Regions from separate parts of the Tissierella pigra genome, predicted to be linked through region 1. Evidence: riboswitches for the same ligand, from Rfam matches in the RefSeq annotation. Region 1 holds a riboswitch; each other region holds the start of a gene.
The links. Region 1 has a riboswitch for S-adenosylmethionine ahead of metK (methionine adenosyltransferase). Riboswitches for the same ligand answer to the same signal wherever they lie in the genome.
Positions count from the first base shown of each region.

Region 2: linked by a shared signal. The riboswitch ahead of KQI41_RS00870 (homoserine O-succinyltransferase) and the one ahead of metK (methionine adenosyltransferase) in region 1 are both predicted to bind S-adenosylmethionine.
Region 3: linked by a shared signal. The riboswitch ahead of KQI41_RS12630 (homocysteine synthase) and the one ahead of metK (methionine adenosyltransferase) in region 1 are both predicted to bind S-adenosylmethionine.

Region 1 is NZ_JAHLPJ010000001.1:3,174,418-3,180,935, forward strand. Features, by position in the region: gene KQI41_RS15610 (ComF family protein) at 1-79, opposite strand, end outside; gene recD2 (SF1B family DNA helicase RecD2) at 81-2,303, opposite strand; gene metK (methionine adenosyltransferase) at 2,458-3,630, opposite strand; SAM riboswitch class I at 3,998-4,101, opposite strand; gene KQI41_RS15625 (COG2426 family protein) at 4,159-4,629, opposite strand; gene KQI41_RS15630 (methyl-accepting chemotaxis protein) at 4,800-6,518, shown strand, end outside.
Region 2 is NZ_JAHLPJ010000001.1:184,046-190,563, forward strand. Features, by position in the region: gene KQI41_RS00860 (acyl-CoA thioester hydrolase/BAAT C-terminal domain-containing protein) at 1-165, shown strand, start outside; gene KQI41_RS00865 (RtcB family protein) at 199-1,413, shown strand; SAM riboswitch class I at 1,627-1,734, shown strand; gene KQI41_RS00870 (homoserine O-succinyltransferase) at 1,867-2,739, shown strand; gene KQI41_RS00875 (homoserine dehydrogenase) at 2,756-3,985, shown strand; gene KQI41_RS00880 (aspartate kinase) at 4,001-5,191, shown strand; gene KQI41_RS00885 (metal-dependent transcriptional regulator) at 5,329-5,730, shown strand; gene KQI41_RS00890 (metal ABC transporter solute-binding protein, Zn/Mn family) at 5,734-6,518, shown strand, end outside.
Region 3 is NZ_JAHLPJ010000001.1:2,573,209-2,579,726, forward strand. Features, by position in the region: gene KQI41_RS12625 (methylenetetrahydrofolate reductase) at 1-605, opposite strand, end outside; gene KQI41_RS12630 (homocysteine synthase) at 704-1,993, opposite strand; SAM riboswitch class I at 2,130-2,243, opposite strand; SAM riboswitch class I at 2,324-2,423, opposite strand; gene KQI41_RS12635 (D-cysteine desulfhydrase family protein) at 2,513-3,496, opposite strand; gene KQI41_RS12640 (methyl-accepting chemotaxis protein) at 3,785-5,251, shown strand; gene KQI41_RS12645 (baeRF6 domain-containing protein) at 5,320-6,486, opposite strand.

The DNA of each region.
Region 1 (6,518 bases):
AATCTTTACATAGATACCCAATTATGTCAATATTATTCTCCTTGCAAAAAAGACAAATATTATTTTTCACAAATAACATACTATTCCTCCATAAAAATAGAAATATAACTTCTCATTTTCCTATCTAAAGCCGAATATCTTTTTGTTATTCTATTATTTTTTATCATCATAGATAAATATTTCTCTTCTCCTACTAATACTACTAGTTTTTTTGCCCTTGTAATGGCAGTATATAATAGATTTCTAGTTAGAAGCATTGGAGGACCCCAGGTAATAGGCATTATAACTACGGGGAACTCTGAACCCTGTGATTTATGTACTGTTGTTGCATAGGCTAGTTTCAATTCATCTAATTGGTTAAATTCATATTCTACTTCTTTTTCATCATCAAATAAAACTTTCATGGTTCTATCCTCTTCATCTATATCTATGATAAATCCAAAGTCTCCATTAAATACACCTTCACCTGTATCTATTTCTATACCATTTTTCATTATCTTCCATTCAGTAGTATAATTGTTTTTTATTTGCATCACTTTGTCCCCTACTCTAAAAAGTTCTCCAGCTATATCCTTTTCAGATTTTTGGTCATTTTCTGGATTTAGGGTAGATTGCAAATATTTGTTTAAGGAATTTATACCTACATCTCCTTTTTTCATTGGAGTAAGAACTTGAATATCTTTTACACTATCTACTCCATAGAATTTAGGTAATCTATCAGCACAGAGTTCCACTACTGTATCTAATATATCTTTAGTAGTATTTCTTGTGAGAAAATAAAAATCTTTATCCTTTTGATTTAGAATTGGATTTTCTCCCTTATTTATTTTATGGGCATTGACTATTATCATACTTTCTTCTGACTGTCTGAAAATTTCATCTAACCTTACTACTTTAACTACTCCTGATTCTATTATATCCTTTAATACATTTCCTGCTCCTACAGATGGTAACTGGTCTATATCTCCTACTAAAACAACTCTAGTTCCTGGATTTATAGCTTTAAGTAAAGAATTCATAAGCAGTATATCTATCATGGAAGATTCATCTATGATAATTAAGTCTCCTTCTATGGCATTGTCTTCATCTTTTCCAAAGGCCATACTTTCTTCTTCCATAAAGGAATATTCCAATAATCTATGTATTGTTTTTGCTTCTTTTCCTGTAGTTTCTGTCATTCTCTTTGCTGCTCTTCCAGTGGGAGCTGCCAATATAACTGAAAGTCCTAAGTCCTCTGATATTTTTATTATGGCATTTATGGTAGTAGTCTTTCCTGTACCTGGTCCACCTGTAATTACTACAAGACCATTTTCTAAGGATTCTTTTATGGCTAAAATTTGTTTTTTAGCAAATAGAATAGTTTCTTCTTCCTCTATTCTTTTTATTTCCTTTTCTACATCTACTGATAGTTCTTCTAATTTTACTTGAGACAATTCTACTAATTTTTTACTTACATTATTTTCTGCAATATGAAAAGGAGTGTAATAAATTAGAGTATCTTCACCATCTCTAATTATATGAATACTTCCCTTCAGTCCAAGATTTCTTATACCTTCTTCTACTAAACTTTCTTCTGTTTCCAGCAATTCTTTGGTATTTAAGATTAATTCTTCTTTAGGTACATAGGAATGTCCATTTCCTGCCCATTCCATTATAACATACTTTAGTCCTGCCTCTATTCTATATAAAGATTCCTTATTTATACCCATTTTTTCTGCAATTTTATCTGCTGTTTTAAATCCTATACCGTATATATCTTCAGATAATTTATAGGGATTTTCCATTATTATATTTATGGTGTCTTTACCATATTTTTTATATATTTTGATACCATAGTTTACTGTAATTCCATATTGCTGAAGAAATACCATTATATCTCTTACTTCTCTCTGTTCTTTATAAGCTTCAACTATTCCTTCAAGCTTCTTATCCCCTATTCCACTAATTTCCTTTAGTCTTTCTGGATTATATTGGATAATTTCCAAAGAATCCATGCCAAACTTCTCCACTATCCTTTTAGCCGTCTTTGGTCCAATATGAGGTATAAGTCCAGAGGAAAGATAGTTTTCTATTCCCTTTAAGGTAGACGGTACTACTACCTCTAAAGTTGTAAAGCTAAGTTGTTCTCCATAAGTAGGGTGATATATCCATTCTCCTTCTACCTTTACAGTTTCTTCTAAATTAATAAAGGGAGTATTACCTACTATAATAATTGGTCCATCAGATGTATTAAGTTTTGCAACTGTATAGCCGTTGGATTCATTTCTGAATCTAACTTCTTCAATGACACCTTCCAGTAACATATACTCGCCTCCCTTATTAGTTAATATTTAATAGTTAAAAGTGAATAGTTATGGAAGTTTCAAGTAAACTTGAAACTATTTAGGTAAAGACCGCAGGTCGTACACACTATTCACTATTCACTCTTAGTTATTCACTGGAGATTTATTGAGAGGGTTATCCTCTCAATAAATCAACTTTATCTATTTTCTCCCATGGTAAATCTAAATCTTCTCTGCCAAAGTGTCCATAGGCCGCTATTTGACTATAGATTGGTCTTTTTAAGTCTAAGTCTTTTATAATTGCTGCTGGTCTCAAATCAAAGTGCTTTCTTACTAATTCTTCTATTTCTCCATCAGTTACTTTACCAGTACCAAATGTATCCACATAAATTGATAATGGTCTAGCTACTCCTATGGCGTAGGAAAGACCTACTTCACATTTATCTGCTAATCCTGCTGCTACTATATTTTTCGCCACATATCTTGCAGCATATGCAGCTGAACGGTCTACTTTTGTAGGATCTTTTCCTGAAAAAGCTCCCCCTCCGTGTCTTGCATATCCTCCATAGGTATCTACTATTATTTTTCTTCCAGTCAATCCTGCATCTCCCATAGGTCCACCTGTTACAAATCTACCTGTTGGATTTACATAATATTTTGTATTCTCATCTAGTAATTCATGAGGAATTATTTCCATTACTACATATTTTATTATGTCTTCTCTTATGGTATCTAAAGATACATCTGGACTATGTTGAGTGGATACTACTACATTTTCTATTCTTACTGGTTTATCATTATGATACTCTACTGTTACTTGAGTCTTTCCATCTGGTCTTAGATATTCCAAAGTGCCATCTTTTCTTACATCTGCTAATCTTTTAGCCAGTTTATGAGCTAAAGATATGGGTAATGGCATTAGTTCCTTAGTTTCATTACAAGCATAGCCAAACATCATGCCCTGATCTCCAGCACCTATTTGGTCTAATATATCTTCTGAGTTAGTCTTTTGTTCAAGAGATTTATCTACTCCCATGGCAATATCTCCTGATTGCTCATTTATGGAAGTAAGTACTGCACAAGTATCTGAATCAAATCCATACTTTGCTCTAGTATATCCTATTTTTTCTATAGTGTCACGAGCAATTCTAGGAATATCTACATAGCATTTTGTAGTTATTTCACCTGCTACTAATACCATTCCTGTAGTCACTGTAGTTTCACATGCCACCCTTGCATTAGGGTCTTTTTCTAATATTGAATCAAGTATAGAATCTGATATTTGATCACATATTTTATCTGGATGCCCTTCTGTTACTGATTCAGAAGTAAATAACCATTTCTTCATTTCTTTTCCTCCTCTTTATAATTTAAATTCACCTACTATTAGGTCATTTTATATAATTTGTCGTTATATTTGACCTAGAATTACACTAGGTCAGTTGTCGCAGTCTCGAAACACCAATTTGTTTACTCACTGGCGTTCGTTGTGTTAAGTCATTTGTCACAGTCTCGAAACTCAAATCTATTTGCCCGCTACCCTCGCATAGATTTGGTTCTCATTGCCTTTTTGTCCAATGAGCGTAGCGAATTGTAGACAAAACGGACAGCGTAGGTGCGTTTGACCTACCTACAGCTCACTCACTACGTTCGTTCACTGGGTTAGGTCATAAAAAAAGACCTTTTTTTAAAGAAAAGGTCTTAGCGTTTGCTTTACCTCATCTTTCAGAACTTAGTTCTGTGGGACTTAGCACCTTGTATATAAATACTGGTTGCCGGGTTTCATTGGGCCCATACCCTCCACCTCTCTTGATAAGGAACTATATTTTTTTATCTACATGACATTTTATCATAGGAAAAAATCCTAGTCAACAATTTAAAATATTGAAACTATACCATAAGATATAGTTAGTACTATAAGACCTGATGATACGACTCCTAAAGATATAGCCATTAATGACTTTTTAAAATCAAGCTTCAGCATAGATGCTATAACAGAGCCTGTCCATGCTCCTGTAGTAGGTATTGGTACAGCAACAAATATAAATAGTCCTATAAGACTATATTTTTTTATGGTCCTTGATTTTTTCATAGATCTTCTTTTTATCCACCCTATGGTCTTTGAGAAAATCACTGTTTTTTCAAAGAAAGACATAATAGGATAAAGTAACTTTAGTAAAAACGGAACTATGATTATATTCCCTATTATACCAAGAATTGCACTATGTACTGGGCTTAGACCTAGTGATATACCTAAAGGTATAGCTCCTCTCACTTCCACTATAGGTAACATGGAAAAGAAAATTACCATGATTTCTATCCTTAATTCTTCTATTAATTCTAACATAAATATTCCTCCAAACATTCCGATAAATATATTATACCTTCAATGATTGAATTTTGACAATGAATAATCGCAATTTTTGTAAAAAACTTGCTTTATTTATGGTAAAATAATCAATATACGGTATATATTAGTTAAACCTTTAATTACAAAATAACATAGGAGATGATAAGGTGAAAAAGCTAAAGATGAAAAAATTTAAAAAAGAAAATTTAACACCCAAAATGCCAAGCTTTAAAGTATCTCAACCTAGTGAGGAAAATCAAAAAAGTAAGAATCCCAAAACCATTAAATTTAAGTTAATTGTAGTTCCCTTAGTATTTCTATTTATTACAATACTAGTAATTGAAGGTGGAACCTCGTATTTGTTTAAGAGGAATATATTAAATGCAAAGAAAACCAGTGGTTTTCAGTTAGCAAACCAAGTAATAAGTAGAATGAATGATAATGAAAGCTCTATTATGGCAATTACTGAAGTATTGGAAAAAAACATGAGAGCTACAGCAAATTCAGTAATAAAAAACCAAGATAACTTAAATAATGAACTCCTAGATAATATTAAAGAAAGTTCTATTATAGATAATATCTATTGGTATAATGAAAATATGGAAATGATATACTCAACAGTTCGTGGAGATATTGGATGGGTTGTACCTTCTGATCATCCATTAGCTAAATTTATGCAAAGTTCTGATCTCGAAATGATAGAAAAAGATATTAGACAAGACGCAGCATCTGAAAATGGTTCTTACTATAAATTTGGAGCAATAAAGGGACAAGGCGGAGCATTTGTTCAGGTTGCTATTTCTGCCGATAAAGTCCATGAATTAACTGAAAAATTTCAATATCAAAAACTTATAGATGATTTGTCCAGAGATTCTAGTATAGTTTATGCTGGATTTATAGATCCTAGTAATAAAATAATAGCTCATAGTAATAGTGATAAAATTGGTACAGAAATAAGTGATAGTAATATTATTGAGGCAATAAATGAAAGAACAGGCTATTCCTCCATATTTGATAATGGAGAAGAAGTCTATGAGTTCGTAGTTCCTGCTAATATAAACGGAAAGTTTTCAGGTGCTTTGAATATAGCTTTATCTATGAAAGATACCAATGATGCAATTAATAGAAATATGATTATTGTTTTAATTGTAGGTGCCATTTCCTTTATTATTTTGGGAACCGTATTGTTTCTTATATCTAAAACCATTTCAGATAGTCTTAATATAGCAAAAAATCATTTAAATCTAATGGCATCTGGAGATTTTACCAATATCCTATCTCATAAGTTCCTTAGTAAAAGAGATGAGTTTGGAGAAATTTCTAATTCTCTAGGGAATTTACAAAGCTTTATTAAAAAACTTCTTAGTGATATGTATAATATATCTGATAACTTAAAACTTGCATCAGAAAAATTGGCTTCTACCAGTACTCAAACAACTATGGTATCCCAAGAAATTGCCAATACCGTGCAAGAAATAGCTCGAGGAGCATATGACCAAGCAGGAGATACAGAAAAAGGTGCCGTAAGTATAAATGTATTAGGAAACCTTATAGAAAAAAACCAAGAATATGTTGAAGAACTAAATAAAACTACAGATGAAGTCAGAACATTAAAGGATGAAGGTAGTGCAATAATTAAAGAATTAGTAAAAAAAACTAAAATGAATCAAGATTCTGTAGAAGAGATAAATCAAATTATTTTAAATACAAATCGTAGTACTGAGAAAATCCACAATGCCAGTTATATGATTCAAAACATAGCTAGGGAAACAAATCTTTTGGCTCTTAATGCTGCCATAGAAGCAGCTCGTGCTGGTGAGCATGGAAGAGGTTTTGCAGTTGTTGCAGATGAAATCCGTAAATTAGCAGAGAACTCCAATGAATTT
Region 2 (6,518 bases), 3.0 Mb from region 1:
GAAGTTATGATCTATGAAAATAAGGACGCAGGGCATAGTTTTGGGAGTCCAATGATAATAATGAATAATATGTTTAACGGTGGAAATTTAGATGCTAATATTGAAGCAGACCTAAATAGTAAAAAGATAGTTCTTGAAACTCTTAAAATATGGCACGATAATTAGGAAAAGAAAAATGTTTTTAGAAGAGGTGGTTTTGTGGAATTACAAGGAAAATATAATATAGCAAAGGTATTTACTGATAATCTTGAAGAGGGTGCAAAGGAGCAGATAATTGAATTACTAAATCAAGATTTCATTAAGGACTCTAAGGTTAGAATAATGCCTGATGTACATCAAGGTATGGGTTGTGTAATTGGATTTACAGCGTGTATGGGTGATAAGGTAATACCTAATATTGTTGGAGTAGATTTAGGATGTGGTATGATTACTGTAGAACTAGGAAATATAGATATAGATTTACCTAAATTAGATGATATAATACACAAAAGAGTCCCATCAGGAAAATCTACTCATAATGAAAGAAGATTCAAGTTTGATAAATTAAATAATTTATATTGTTTTAGAGATTTGAAAGATACTAAAAGAATTGAAAGAAGCATAGGAACATTAGGAGGGGGCAATCACTTCATTGAAATTGCAGTAGATAGTAAGAACAGCAAATACTTAGTAATCCATTCAGGCAGCAGAAATCTAGGAAAGCAAGTTGCAGAAATATATCAAAGACTGGCCATAGACTTATGTAGTGGAAAAGAAGATTATTTTATTAAAAGAGATGAAATAATTACTGGATATAAAGCAGAAGGTAAAAGAAAAGAAATAAAGAAGGTGCTTGAAGAACTGAAAAAGGAATATGATAATCTTCAGCCTAGCTACCCAAAAGCACTATGTTATTTAACTGGAGAATATAGAGAAAAATATTTACATGATATGAAGATTTGTCAAGAATATGCAAGTTTAAATCGAGAGATGATGGCAGATATTATTTTACAATCTCTATTTGAAAAAGGATTACATGAGTTTACCTACTTTGAAACCATTCATAACTATATTAATTTTAAAGATAATATTATTAGAAAAGGTGCTATATCAGCTTATGAGGGAGAGAAGGTCTTAATCCCTATAAATATGAGAGATGGCTCTATAATCGCCATAGGAAAGGGAAACCCAGAGTGGAACTATTCAGCACCTCATGGTGCAGGAAGGCTTATGAGCAGAAACGTTGCCAAGGAATCTGTCAATTTAGATGATTTTAAAAAAAGTATGGAAGGGATATATTCCACATCAGTAAATGAATATACCTTAGATGAATCTCCTTTTGCATATAAACCAATTGAGGAAATTCTCAATAATATTGGTGAAACTGTTGAGATTGTAGATATAATAAAACCAATATATAATTTTAAGGCATAGGGAAAATATTGTTGACATATTTACACCTCTATGTTAATATGATTAATAACTTAATAGCTTTACTTATCAAGAGTTAGGGTAGAGAATTAGCTCCATGACCCTACACCAACCTGTTATTTAACAAGGTGGTTCTGCTAATGCCGATAATATAGATTCGTGAATCTACCTTCTTAGCATTGGCTAGGAAGGTTTTTTTAATTACAATTTAATATTTTCTTATCTAGAGAGGTGGAGGGACTGGCCCAATGAAACCCAGCAACAGTTTTAAGCTATGGCTTAAAAAATGTGCTAATTCCTGCGGCGAAAGCTGAGAGATAAGAAGCGGAATTATATTTTTATATAAAAATCCCTTCTTATTTTAGAAGGGATTTTTCAATTATAAAAGGAGGAATAAAGGATGAAAAAGGAAATCAAATGTTTAAATGACAGATTATATATAGGTGGATGTAATAGATGGGTCTAGTAATCAATGAAAATATTTCAGCAATAGATCTATTAAGAAAGGATAATATAGACATTAATTTTCAAGGAGACTTTCAGGACTCGCTGAAAGTATTGATATTAAATTTAATGCCAAATAAATTGGATACTGAATATCAACTATTGAAATTATTGGGAAATAGTTTTGTAGATATACAAGTAGATTTTCTATATGTAAAATCACATAAACCTAAAAATACAAGTTTGAATTACTTAGAAATAGCTTATAAAACATTAGAGCAAATAAAAAATACAAATTATGATGGCATGATAATAACAGGTGCTCCCCTAGAATTTGTGGATTTTGGTGATATATCTTATTGGAATGAGTTAAAGATTATAATGGATTATTCTAATAAATATGTCAAGTCCACTATATACCTATGTTGGGCAGCAGTAGCAGGACTGTATTATAACTATAAAATACCTAAACATATCATTGATAAAAAGGTAGTAGGAATATTTAGTCATGAAATCATAGGAAGAAATTCTCCGTTATTTAAAGGACTTGAACAAGAAATAATCACCCCACATTCTAGATACTTTGAAATTAGAGAGGAGGATATAAGAGATATAAAAGAATTAGAGGTTTTATCTAAATCTAATGATGTGGGAATACATATATTAGCTGAAAGGGAAGGAAAGGCAATATATATTACAGGACATCCAGAATATAATACAGATACTTTGAAAAATGAATATAAGAGAGATAGAAATAAAGGATTAGTACCTAATTTGCCTAAAAATTATTTTCCCGATGATGATTTTTCTGTAATACCTAAAAATACATGGAGGAATCATTCACAGAGATTAATAAATAATTGGATAAGATATTATTTAGTATAAGGAAAGGGGAGTAGCAATGTTAAATATTGGATTATTAGGATTGGGAACAGTAGGAGTAGGCATTGTACAGATATTAGAAGAAAGAAAGGACTATTTAGAGAAACTTATAAAAAAGGAAATTAATATATCTAAGATACTGGTAAAGGACATAGAGAAAATAAGAGATGTAGAAATAAATAGAGGAAAGCTTACTACAGATGTTCATGAAATAATGGAAGATAATAGTATTGATGTAATTATTGAAGTTATGGGTGGTTTAGATAAGCCCTATGAATATATAAAGGAAGCATTAAGTAGAGGGAAGAATGTAATCACAGCAAATAAAGCTGTAGTAGCAAAACATTTAGAGGAGTTAACGGATTTAGCAAGGAAAAATAACAAGTTTTTTCTATATGAAGCTAGTGTAGGTGGAGGAATTCCAATTATAAAACCATTACAGGAGCAAATAAATATAAATGAAATACAACAAATAAAAGGAATTTTAAATGGAACTTCAAATTATATACTGACAAAGATGGTAACAGATGATTTAAGTTTCACAGAAGCCCTAGAGATAAGTCAAAACTTAGGTTATGCAGAAGCAGACCCTACTGATGATATTGAAGGCTATGATACTAGAAGAAAACTTAGAATTTTATCTACTATTGCATTTAAAGACAGGATAAATGAAGATAATATCTCATGTTATGGAATCAATAGTATAAGTTTTAAAGATATAAGAAATATAAAAAATATGAATTGCACAATTAAGCTATTAGGTACAGCAGTTTTAAATCATAATAGATATTATGCTTCTGTTGAGCCAGTTATTTTGAGTCAAGATTCTTATTTAGGTAAAGTTGATAATGCTAAAAATTTAGTCTCTTTTATAGGAAATATGGTCGGAGAATTAAGGTTTTTTGGGGAAGGTGCTGGGAGATTTCCTACAGCTAATGCGGTCTTAAGTGATTTAATAGATATTACAACCAATACTTATCCAAAAGTAAATTTAGGAATGAATGTGAATTTAGATAATATGAACGGATTATATAAAGGAAAATATTATATGAGAATTGATACTAAAGAAAATATTGGGGATAAAATAGAAAAATATATTAAGGATAATGGGATTATAGAGAATATGCTCGAAAAGCAAGAGAGTATTATATTTACAACTAAATCCATATCAAAAGAAAAATTAGAAAGAATGGCAGAGTTGTTCAAGATAGACAAGAAAGATTATTTCACTGCAAGATTAGAAGTGTAAAAAGGGTGTGATTTCATGATTATTCAAAAATATGGAGGGAGTTCAGTAGAAACTACTGATAAAATCATTCAAATTGCTAAAAAAATAATTGAAAGAAAGAAAAGTACTAAAAATATTATAGTTGTAGTTTCAGCTATGGGAAAAGATACAGATGGATTGCTTGAATTAGCAAAAAAAATATCTTCAGAGCCTATGGAAAGAGAATTAGATGTATTGTTATCCATAGGAGAACAGCGTACAATATCCTTATTATCCATGGCATTAAATACTTTGGGTCATAAGGCTGTTTCTTTAACAGGAACACAAGCTGGAATAAATACTAAAGGAAATTATACTAGGGCAAGTATAGAAGATATTGAAAAAAATGTAATAGAGAAATATTTGGAAGAAGGAAATATAGTAATTGTAGCAGGGTTTCAGGGAGTTAATGAAAAAGGAGATATTACAACTTTGGGAAGAGGGGGTTCTGATACTACAGCTGTAGCTTTAGCTGCTAAATTTAACTGTCCTTGTGAAATATATACAGATGTAGATGGAATATATTCCATTGATCCTAAGTTATATAAAGAGTCTTGTAAGATATCAGAAATAAATTATGATATTGCCCTGGAAATGGCTAGATTAGGTGCTAAGGTAGTTGATAAAAGAGCTTTAGCCTTGGGAAAGAGGTATGAAGTACCAATATATGTTGGAAATAGCTTCAAAGAACAGTTGGGAACGAAGATAGGAGGGGAAAGCATGGAAGAATTGAAAATATTATCATTGTTGGTAGATGATAATCAAGTAGAGGTAAGGATAAAAAATATTCCAAATAAAATAGAGGAATTATCTAATGTATTTAGAATATTAGGAGGATATAATTTAGATATTGGGATGACAGAAAACAATTTAATAGATGAACATATAAATATATCCTTTATATGTTCTAAAGAGTATATGAAATTATTTCCCTCCATAAAGAAGGATATAGTAAACAATGTAGATAGATTTATAGATGTGGAAACAAACCATACTACTAGAATATCCATAGTAGGTACTGGGAGAATAAATCAAGCTAAAGTCACATCAGAGATATTCGATATAGTAAAAGAATTTGGTATGAAATATAAGAAATTCTGTACATCTGAACTAAGCTTATCCTATTATTTTGAAGGTGGAGATATAAAAGCATTAGTCAGCAGAATAGCCCAAGCTTTTAATTTATAAAATAAATAAGAAGATGATTTCTGTATTAAACAGAGATTATCTTTTTTATTCTAAATATTTTGTGTTAACTCTAAAAGAAAGGGTATTATATACATAAGTTAGGCATGCCTAACATAATATAACCATGGAGGAAGAATATGAATATAAGCAAAGAAGATTATCTAAAGACAATATACGAGCTTGGTGGTGACAAGGAGCAAGTTAGTAATAAGAATATAGCCACAGCCCTTAATATATCACCTCCCTCTGTATCAGAGATGATAAAAAAACTATTACAGGATGGCTATGTTGAATATACAGTATATCAAGGTATAAAGCTTACAGAATACGGAGTGACAGAAGCTAAGAAAATCAGAAGGAGACATCTTTTATGGGAGGTTTTTCTTGTGGAGAAACTAGGATATAATTCTGAGGAAGTACATGATGAAGCAGAAAAACTAGAGCATGTAACTAATAAAAAGCTGGAAGAAAAATTGGATGAATATTTAAATTATCCCAAGGTATGTCCCCATGGGTCAAAAATAATAAGGGAGGAATAAGTAATGAAAAAAATATTGATTTTAATAATGGTTGTATCCATATTAACTGCTGTTGTGACAGGATGTGGAAATCCAAGTAAGGAGAATGATACTGGATATAAGGTGGTAGCCACTACTACTTTAGTAGCAGACCTTGTAAAATCCATTGGAGGAGAATATGTAAATGTTCAAGGGTTAATGGGACCAGGAGTTGACCCTCATTTATATAAAGCCAGTGCAGGAGATGTGAAGCTAATGCAAAATGCAGATATGGTAGTTTATAATGGTCTTCATTTAGAGGGAAAAATGGGAGAGATATTTGAAAATATAGAAGCTGGTGAGAAAGTAGTTTTAGCAGTGACACAAGATATAGATGAATCAAATTTTATTGATTTTGTTTCAAGTCCTGGAAGCTTCGACCCTCATATTTGGTTTGATGTAAAGCTTTGGAAGGAAGCAGCAAAAACTGTGGCAGAAGGACTTAAAGAACTAGATGAAGAACATACAAAGGATTTTGAGAGTAATTTAGAGAAATACTTAGGAGAGCTTAATAAGCTTGAAGAATATATTAACAAAAGAATAGCTGAAATTCCCGAGGAAAATAGAGTTCTTATAACTGCCCATGATGCTTTTAATTATTTTGGGAATGCTTATGGGTTTGAAGTTAAGGGGCTACAAGGCATAAGTACTGCTTCAGAAGCAGGGACATCTGATGTTCGTGAATTGGCAAAGTTTATTGTGGAACGAAAGATTAAGGCAATATTTGTTGAGTCATCAGTGCCACGAAAGAGTATTGAAGCATTGCAAGA
Region 3 (6,518 bases), 600 kb from region 1:
ACACCTGCTTGTATTGGACCCTTAATTCCTTTTTGTTTTGCTTTATCTAGAAAATCATAAAAGTATGAATTATCAAAGAAAAGTTGCGAAATAAAATAATCAGCCCCAGCTTCTTCCTTTAATTTTAGCACCCTAATGTCTTTATCAACGTCCTTTTTACTCTCTATATGTCCTTCTGGATAACAAGCAGCAGCTATTCCTAAATTTCCACTTTCTTTTATATATTGTATAAGTTCTTGAGAATTATTAAACTCTCCTATTCCTATGTTACCAATATCGCCTCTAAGGGCTAATATATTATATATATCTTTATCTCTTAGTTCTCGAATTATGGAATCTATATACTCTTTACTTGAACCTATACAAGTTAAATGAGCTAAGGATTCAATTCCATATCTACTTTTAATAAAATGTGATAACTGACAAGTTCTATTATTATTAACACTTCCGCCTGCCCCGTATGTAACACTTATATAGTCTGGATTTAACACACTTAGTTCTTCTATGGTATCATATATAGTTTCCACTGGATAATCAGGCTTTGGGGGAAATATCTCAAAAGAAAAAACTAATTTTTTATCTTTAAATAATTGTTTTATTTTCATATTACCTCCTATATATCTTTAGAATATTTAATTATACATTATATATGTAAATTGCTTAATCTCTTTAGATTACAGCAATTTACATATAATTTGTTCTTCTAATTTATAGTCTTTTCAAGGGCTTGAGCAATATCTTCTATTAAATCATCTATATCTTCTATACCTATTGATAATCTTATTAAATCTGGAGTAACACCTGCTTTTAACATTTCTTTTTCGTTTAATTGTGAATGTGTAGTACTAGCTGGATGAATAACAAGAGATTTAGTGTCTGCCACATTGGCAAGATTTGAAAATATTCCTAATGATTCTATAAATTTTTTTCCTTCTTCAATCCCACCCTTTATTCCAAATGTAAATATAGAGCCTACTCCTTTGGGAAAATATTTTTTAGCAAGATTATTATACTTATTTCCATCTAAACTAGGATAGTTTACCCAAGAAACTAAAGGATGATTGTTTAAATATTCAGCTATTCTCTTTGCATTATATACATGTCTTTCAACTCTCAATGATAAGGTTTCAAGACCTTGTAGAAATAAAAAAGAATTAAAAGGACTTATTGCTGCTCCAGTATCTCTTAAAAGTTGTACTCTAGCTTTTACTATATAAGCCTCTGGTCCTATATCTTTGGCATATACTAGACCATTATAGCTTGGATCAGGTGTATTAAAATCTTTAAACTTAGGATTATCTAACCAATTAAATTTACCAGAATCTACTATTATTCCTCCTATTGAAGTACCATGTCCTCCAATGAATTTAGTTGCAGAATGAACTACAATATCTGCTCCAAATTCTATGGGCCTTATAAGATATGGTGTACCAAATGTATTATCGATAATTAAAGGTATATTATTTTCATGTGCAATCTTAGCTACAGCCTCAATATCAATTATATTTATTCCAGGATTACCTATACTTTCTATGAAAATTGCCTTAGTCTTTTCATTTATAGCATTTCTAAAGTTTTCTACTTCATCTGAGTCTACGAATACTGTATTTACTCCATATTTAGGTAATGTTGTAGAAAACAAAGCATAAGTGCCTCCATAGAGAGTACTTGCAGATACTATTTCATCTCCAGCACCAGCAATGTTTAAGATTGCATAAGTAATTGCAGCTGCTCCAGAACTAACAGCCAATGCTCCAACTCCTCCTTCTAATGCTGCCACTCTTTTTTCAAAAACATCTGTGGTTGGATTGCTCATTCTTGTATAAATATTTCCTTCTTCCTTTAGAGAAAAGAGATTTGCTCCATGTTCAACACTATTAAATACATAAGATGTAGTCTGATATATGGGAACAGCTCTAGAATTAGTTGTCTTATCGATTTCTTGTCCTGCATGTACTTGTAATGTATCAAATTTATATTTTATTTCACTCATTATAATCTCCCCTTTATTGTTTTAAATTTATTTGTTGCATAATAATAAATAAAGCTTCTATATAAAAAAACCTCCTTTCCTAATTTTTTATATTAGATGAAAAGAGGTTACATTTATATTCTATATAAACATTATCTTCTCATCTTCCCATAGTAACTTACACTTTGGGTAGGATTTGGCACCTTTTCAGACTGATCTGAAGGTTGCCGAGGTTTCTTAGGGCCTTTCCCTCCACCTCTCTTGATAAGAATATTTAATTGTTGATTTTTAAAATTATACTTATCTGCAATAAAAAAACCTCTTTAGCTAAAAAGAGGTAAAATTATCGTAATCTTATCTCTCAGCCAATGCCGTAGGATTTAGCACCATTGTATTTAATACTGGTTGCTGGGTTTCATAGGGCCTTTCCCTCCACCACTCTTGATAAGTCTTAATTTTAAATTAAACTAATTATATTAGATATATAAATATATGTCAACAGTTATTTTCTTTATTTCTTGATATTTTTATATTTTAATATTATTTCACCATACTTCTTGCAACACTATTCCATCCAAATATACCTCCAGTGTGGATAAATAATATATTCTTATGATTATCAAATGTTCCCTTTTTTATTTCCTCTACTAGGCCATACATAGCCTTTCCAGTATATACAGGATCTAAAATTAAACCTTCTAATTTTGCTAATTTATGAATAAATTCTATTTCATTTTCATTACTTAGAGCATATCCACTTCCAATATATCCATCTAAAATATCTATATCTTTTTTGTCTACATGAATTTCCTCTCCTGTATATATGGAGATTCCTTTAAATAATTTTAATACTATGTTTTTGAAGTATTCTGCATCATCACAGATATTTATTCCATAAACTACTGCATTATTATCTTTTATATAGTTTCCATAGTATAATCCTGCATAAGTACCACCTGAACCAACAGTACTAACAATGGCATCAAATTTTATACCTAATTCTTTTTCTTGGGACAATATTTCTTCCACTGCTGCACAGTAGCCTAGAGATCCTACTCCATTGGAAGCTCCCATGGGAATTATATATGGCTTATATCCTTCTTTTTCTAGTTCCTTTTTTATATTTTCCATAATGTTTTCTATATGAGAATTAAATTCTTCTGGAGCAACTAATTTTATCTTTGCTCCCAATATTTTATCTAAAAAATAGTTTCCTTCCAGTTCTGAATCCTGATTACCCCTCAGTACAAGATATACTTCCATACCTAGTTTTCTAGCTACTGCCGCTGTAGCTCTAGCATGATTTGATTGTATGCCACCACAGGTAATTAGATAATTACAACCATTATCTATGGCTTCTCTAACAGCATACTCCAATTTTCTAATTTTATTTCCTGATATTTCACCTCCTGTTTGGTCATCTCTCTTTATATAGATTTCTTTACCTAATTCTTCACTTAGTCGACTTAGCTTTTCGATTTTTGTTGGTAAATTTGCAAAGTTGAATTTTTCTGGTAATCTCATAAACACCCCTCCAATATATAGTTTAAATTAAAAATCTTTACAATATTATAGTATCAGAAGGTACTAATCCTTTCAAACAAAACCTTATCTAGGAATCATTAACACATTTCTATTAAATAAAATTATGAATCCAATTTATATCAATAAAAAGCATGGACTTTTTTAGCTTTAAGTTATATATTATTAATGTAATAATTTTCAACAACAAATATTTAGTATTATAATTTATTTTATATAAGATTCTAATATTGAATATTTCCCTTATAACTAATTTAAGAGGTGATTTTCTTGTTTAAAAGATTTTCAAAACCCCCATGTGATGAAGCATCATGTATAGTTAAATATGTAGAAGATTCCCTAAACGGAATATTGGTAGAAAAACCAAATGTTAAATATCCTATACATATTCAAGTATTTGAATACTTTCAAAAATTATTAGATAATGAAAATAAAATGTCTGAGTCAACTAAAGAAATACTTCATATACTTACTGCATTAAGTAGTTTCGATGTAGGGATGAAACATATTTCAAATCAATTAACGGATTTTGCACATGAAATGTCCACTTTAAGTGAATCCAATTTAGCCATGGTAGAAGAAACAACTGCAAGTATGAATCAAGTAAATGAGTCTGTTATAAATACTTCAAAAACTTTGGAGAGTTTATCAGCTGACTCTGAATTATTAGCTAGTAAAAACAATCATAGTATGGACTTACTTAAAGAAGTACAGGCTTTAAAGGATAATGTTATAGAAGATACTGGAATTATGAGTGAAAAAATACATCAACTAGTTAACTTAGCCACAGAAGTAGGTAAAATAGTAGATAGTGTACAATCTATAGCAGAACAAACTAATTTATTAGCATTAAATGCAGCTATAGAAGCCGCTAGAGCTGGTGAACATGGAAGAGGTTTTGCAGTTGTAGCTCATGAAATTAGAAACTTGGCTGATAATACAAAAGAGCAGCTTAATGGAATGAGAGAGTTTGTAAATAATATACATGGAGCAGCCCATGAAGGAAATGATAGTTTAAATCGTACTTTAAAATCTACAGAGGAAATGAATGAAAAAATAGAACTTGTCTATGATATAGTCACCGAGGATATAGAAATGCTTAAAACGGTGTCAGTAGATGTAGATAATATTCATAAATCTATGGAAAGTGTAAAATATGCAACAGATGAAATAAATCAAGCTATGGAAGCATCTACTACAGATTCTGAAAGACTTACTCATATGACTCATAGTATCCATAATGATGCAATACAAACTGTAGAATTTGCAAAACAATTATCTCAAATTGATAATCAACTTTCTACGATTGTATCTACCATGTTTCAAGGGTTAAAAGGTGGAGTTCACGGCCTTACAAACCAAGAGATACAAAACATTATAAAAAACGCCAAAATTGCTCATTTAAAATGGTTAGATGTTCTTAACCAAATTGTAACAGAAATGCACCTTTATCCTTTACAAACCAACTCAAAAAAATGTGCATTTGGACATTTTTATCATTCAATTAAAATAGAACATCTCGAAATTAAAGATGAATGGGAATCAATAGATAACATTCACCATAGTTTCCACAGTATAGGAGATAAGGTTATAACCGCAGTAAAAGAAAAAGATGAAGCGACTGCTAAGAAACTATATCTAGAAGCAAAAGATTTTTCAATTAAAATGATAGGTCTTCTAGATAAAATAGATGGAAAAATAATTGAATTAAGTCAATCAAATTCTTCTGTATTTTAAAATAAAAAATCCGAATAAATTTATTCGGATTTTTTTATAACCCATAAGAAAGTTTTACTTTTTTATTATTAGTACCTTAATACTGCTGCTATAGTTTTTCCATTAGGCATTTTATCTTCATCTACTGCATATACAGTCCCACCTCTTGTTATAGTTAAAGTAGCTACTAGTTCCATTAAATCTTGATTTTTTATTTTTTGTTCTTCGTGAAATTCTATTTTATTAGTTTCTGGGTCAAAATTACCCCATTGAGTTGCTCCCTTAGCAATAAATAATGTTTCCACTTGCCCATTATATGCCTGAGATAATATTTTCCTTAAAGAATCTGAAAAAAGCTTATTTCCTTGACCAGAATATTGTCTATATTTTTCCTCTGCTAATTCTTGTATCTTTAAAAATTTAGGCTCTATAAGAGTCCAGGCCATTTTTTGTAAATCATCTCCATATAATATTTCAGGATTTCCTTTTATGAATTCATCTAATATATTGGGATAGTTACTTATTTCTTTATATATGGGAATTAAATACTCTACACCTGCTAGTACTAAAGGTATTTCATCTCCTTTATATAACTTATTTAAAGGTTCATCTATTGCTCTAAAATACCTTATGAGTTCATTTCTTTCAAAATCATTTTCATTTCCTTGTCCCTGTGTTACACTATTGTATACTAATTCACTTGTACCACCTTGTGGATTTGCAGTTTTAATCGTTAAATTGGTTCTTGGATCATTATCTACTTCCATATCATGAATACTTCGTGGTGCTTCTTCCATCCTAATTTCTTTAACCATTTGCCTTGAAGCCTTAAACAATCTCATTTCATTTTTGCTTAAAGCCAATATAAGATATTGCCCATCTCCTGTAAATAAAGGAAATAATGGCTTTGTATAAAATTTATTTGACACTATTGTTTGTTCTTCTACTTCAAATGGAAGATGATAATAATTTATATTTTCTGAAGTTAGAAATACAGCTAATCCTTCAGTTTGATTTTGCCAAAATACCGTTTCATCTATTAAATCACTGGCAGATTTTAAAATATCTTTAACTTCATCTTTTTCTAATCCCATATTAAATAATTTATCTTCTGCATCTCTTATTCTTTGTTTAAATCTTATTGGATTTTGTTTAATGTCAACACCCATACGAAAGGTAGGAAAATACATTGATACACATAACTTTTCTTCTTTATTTATTAAATCTTCTAATTTCTTTCTAGTTAGTATATTCATTGCAACCTCCTCTAAAAATTATTTGATTTTAA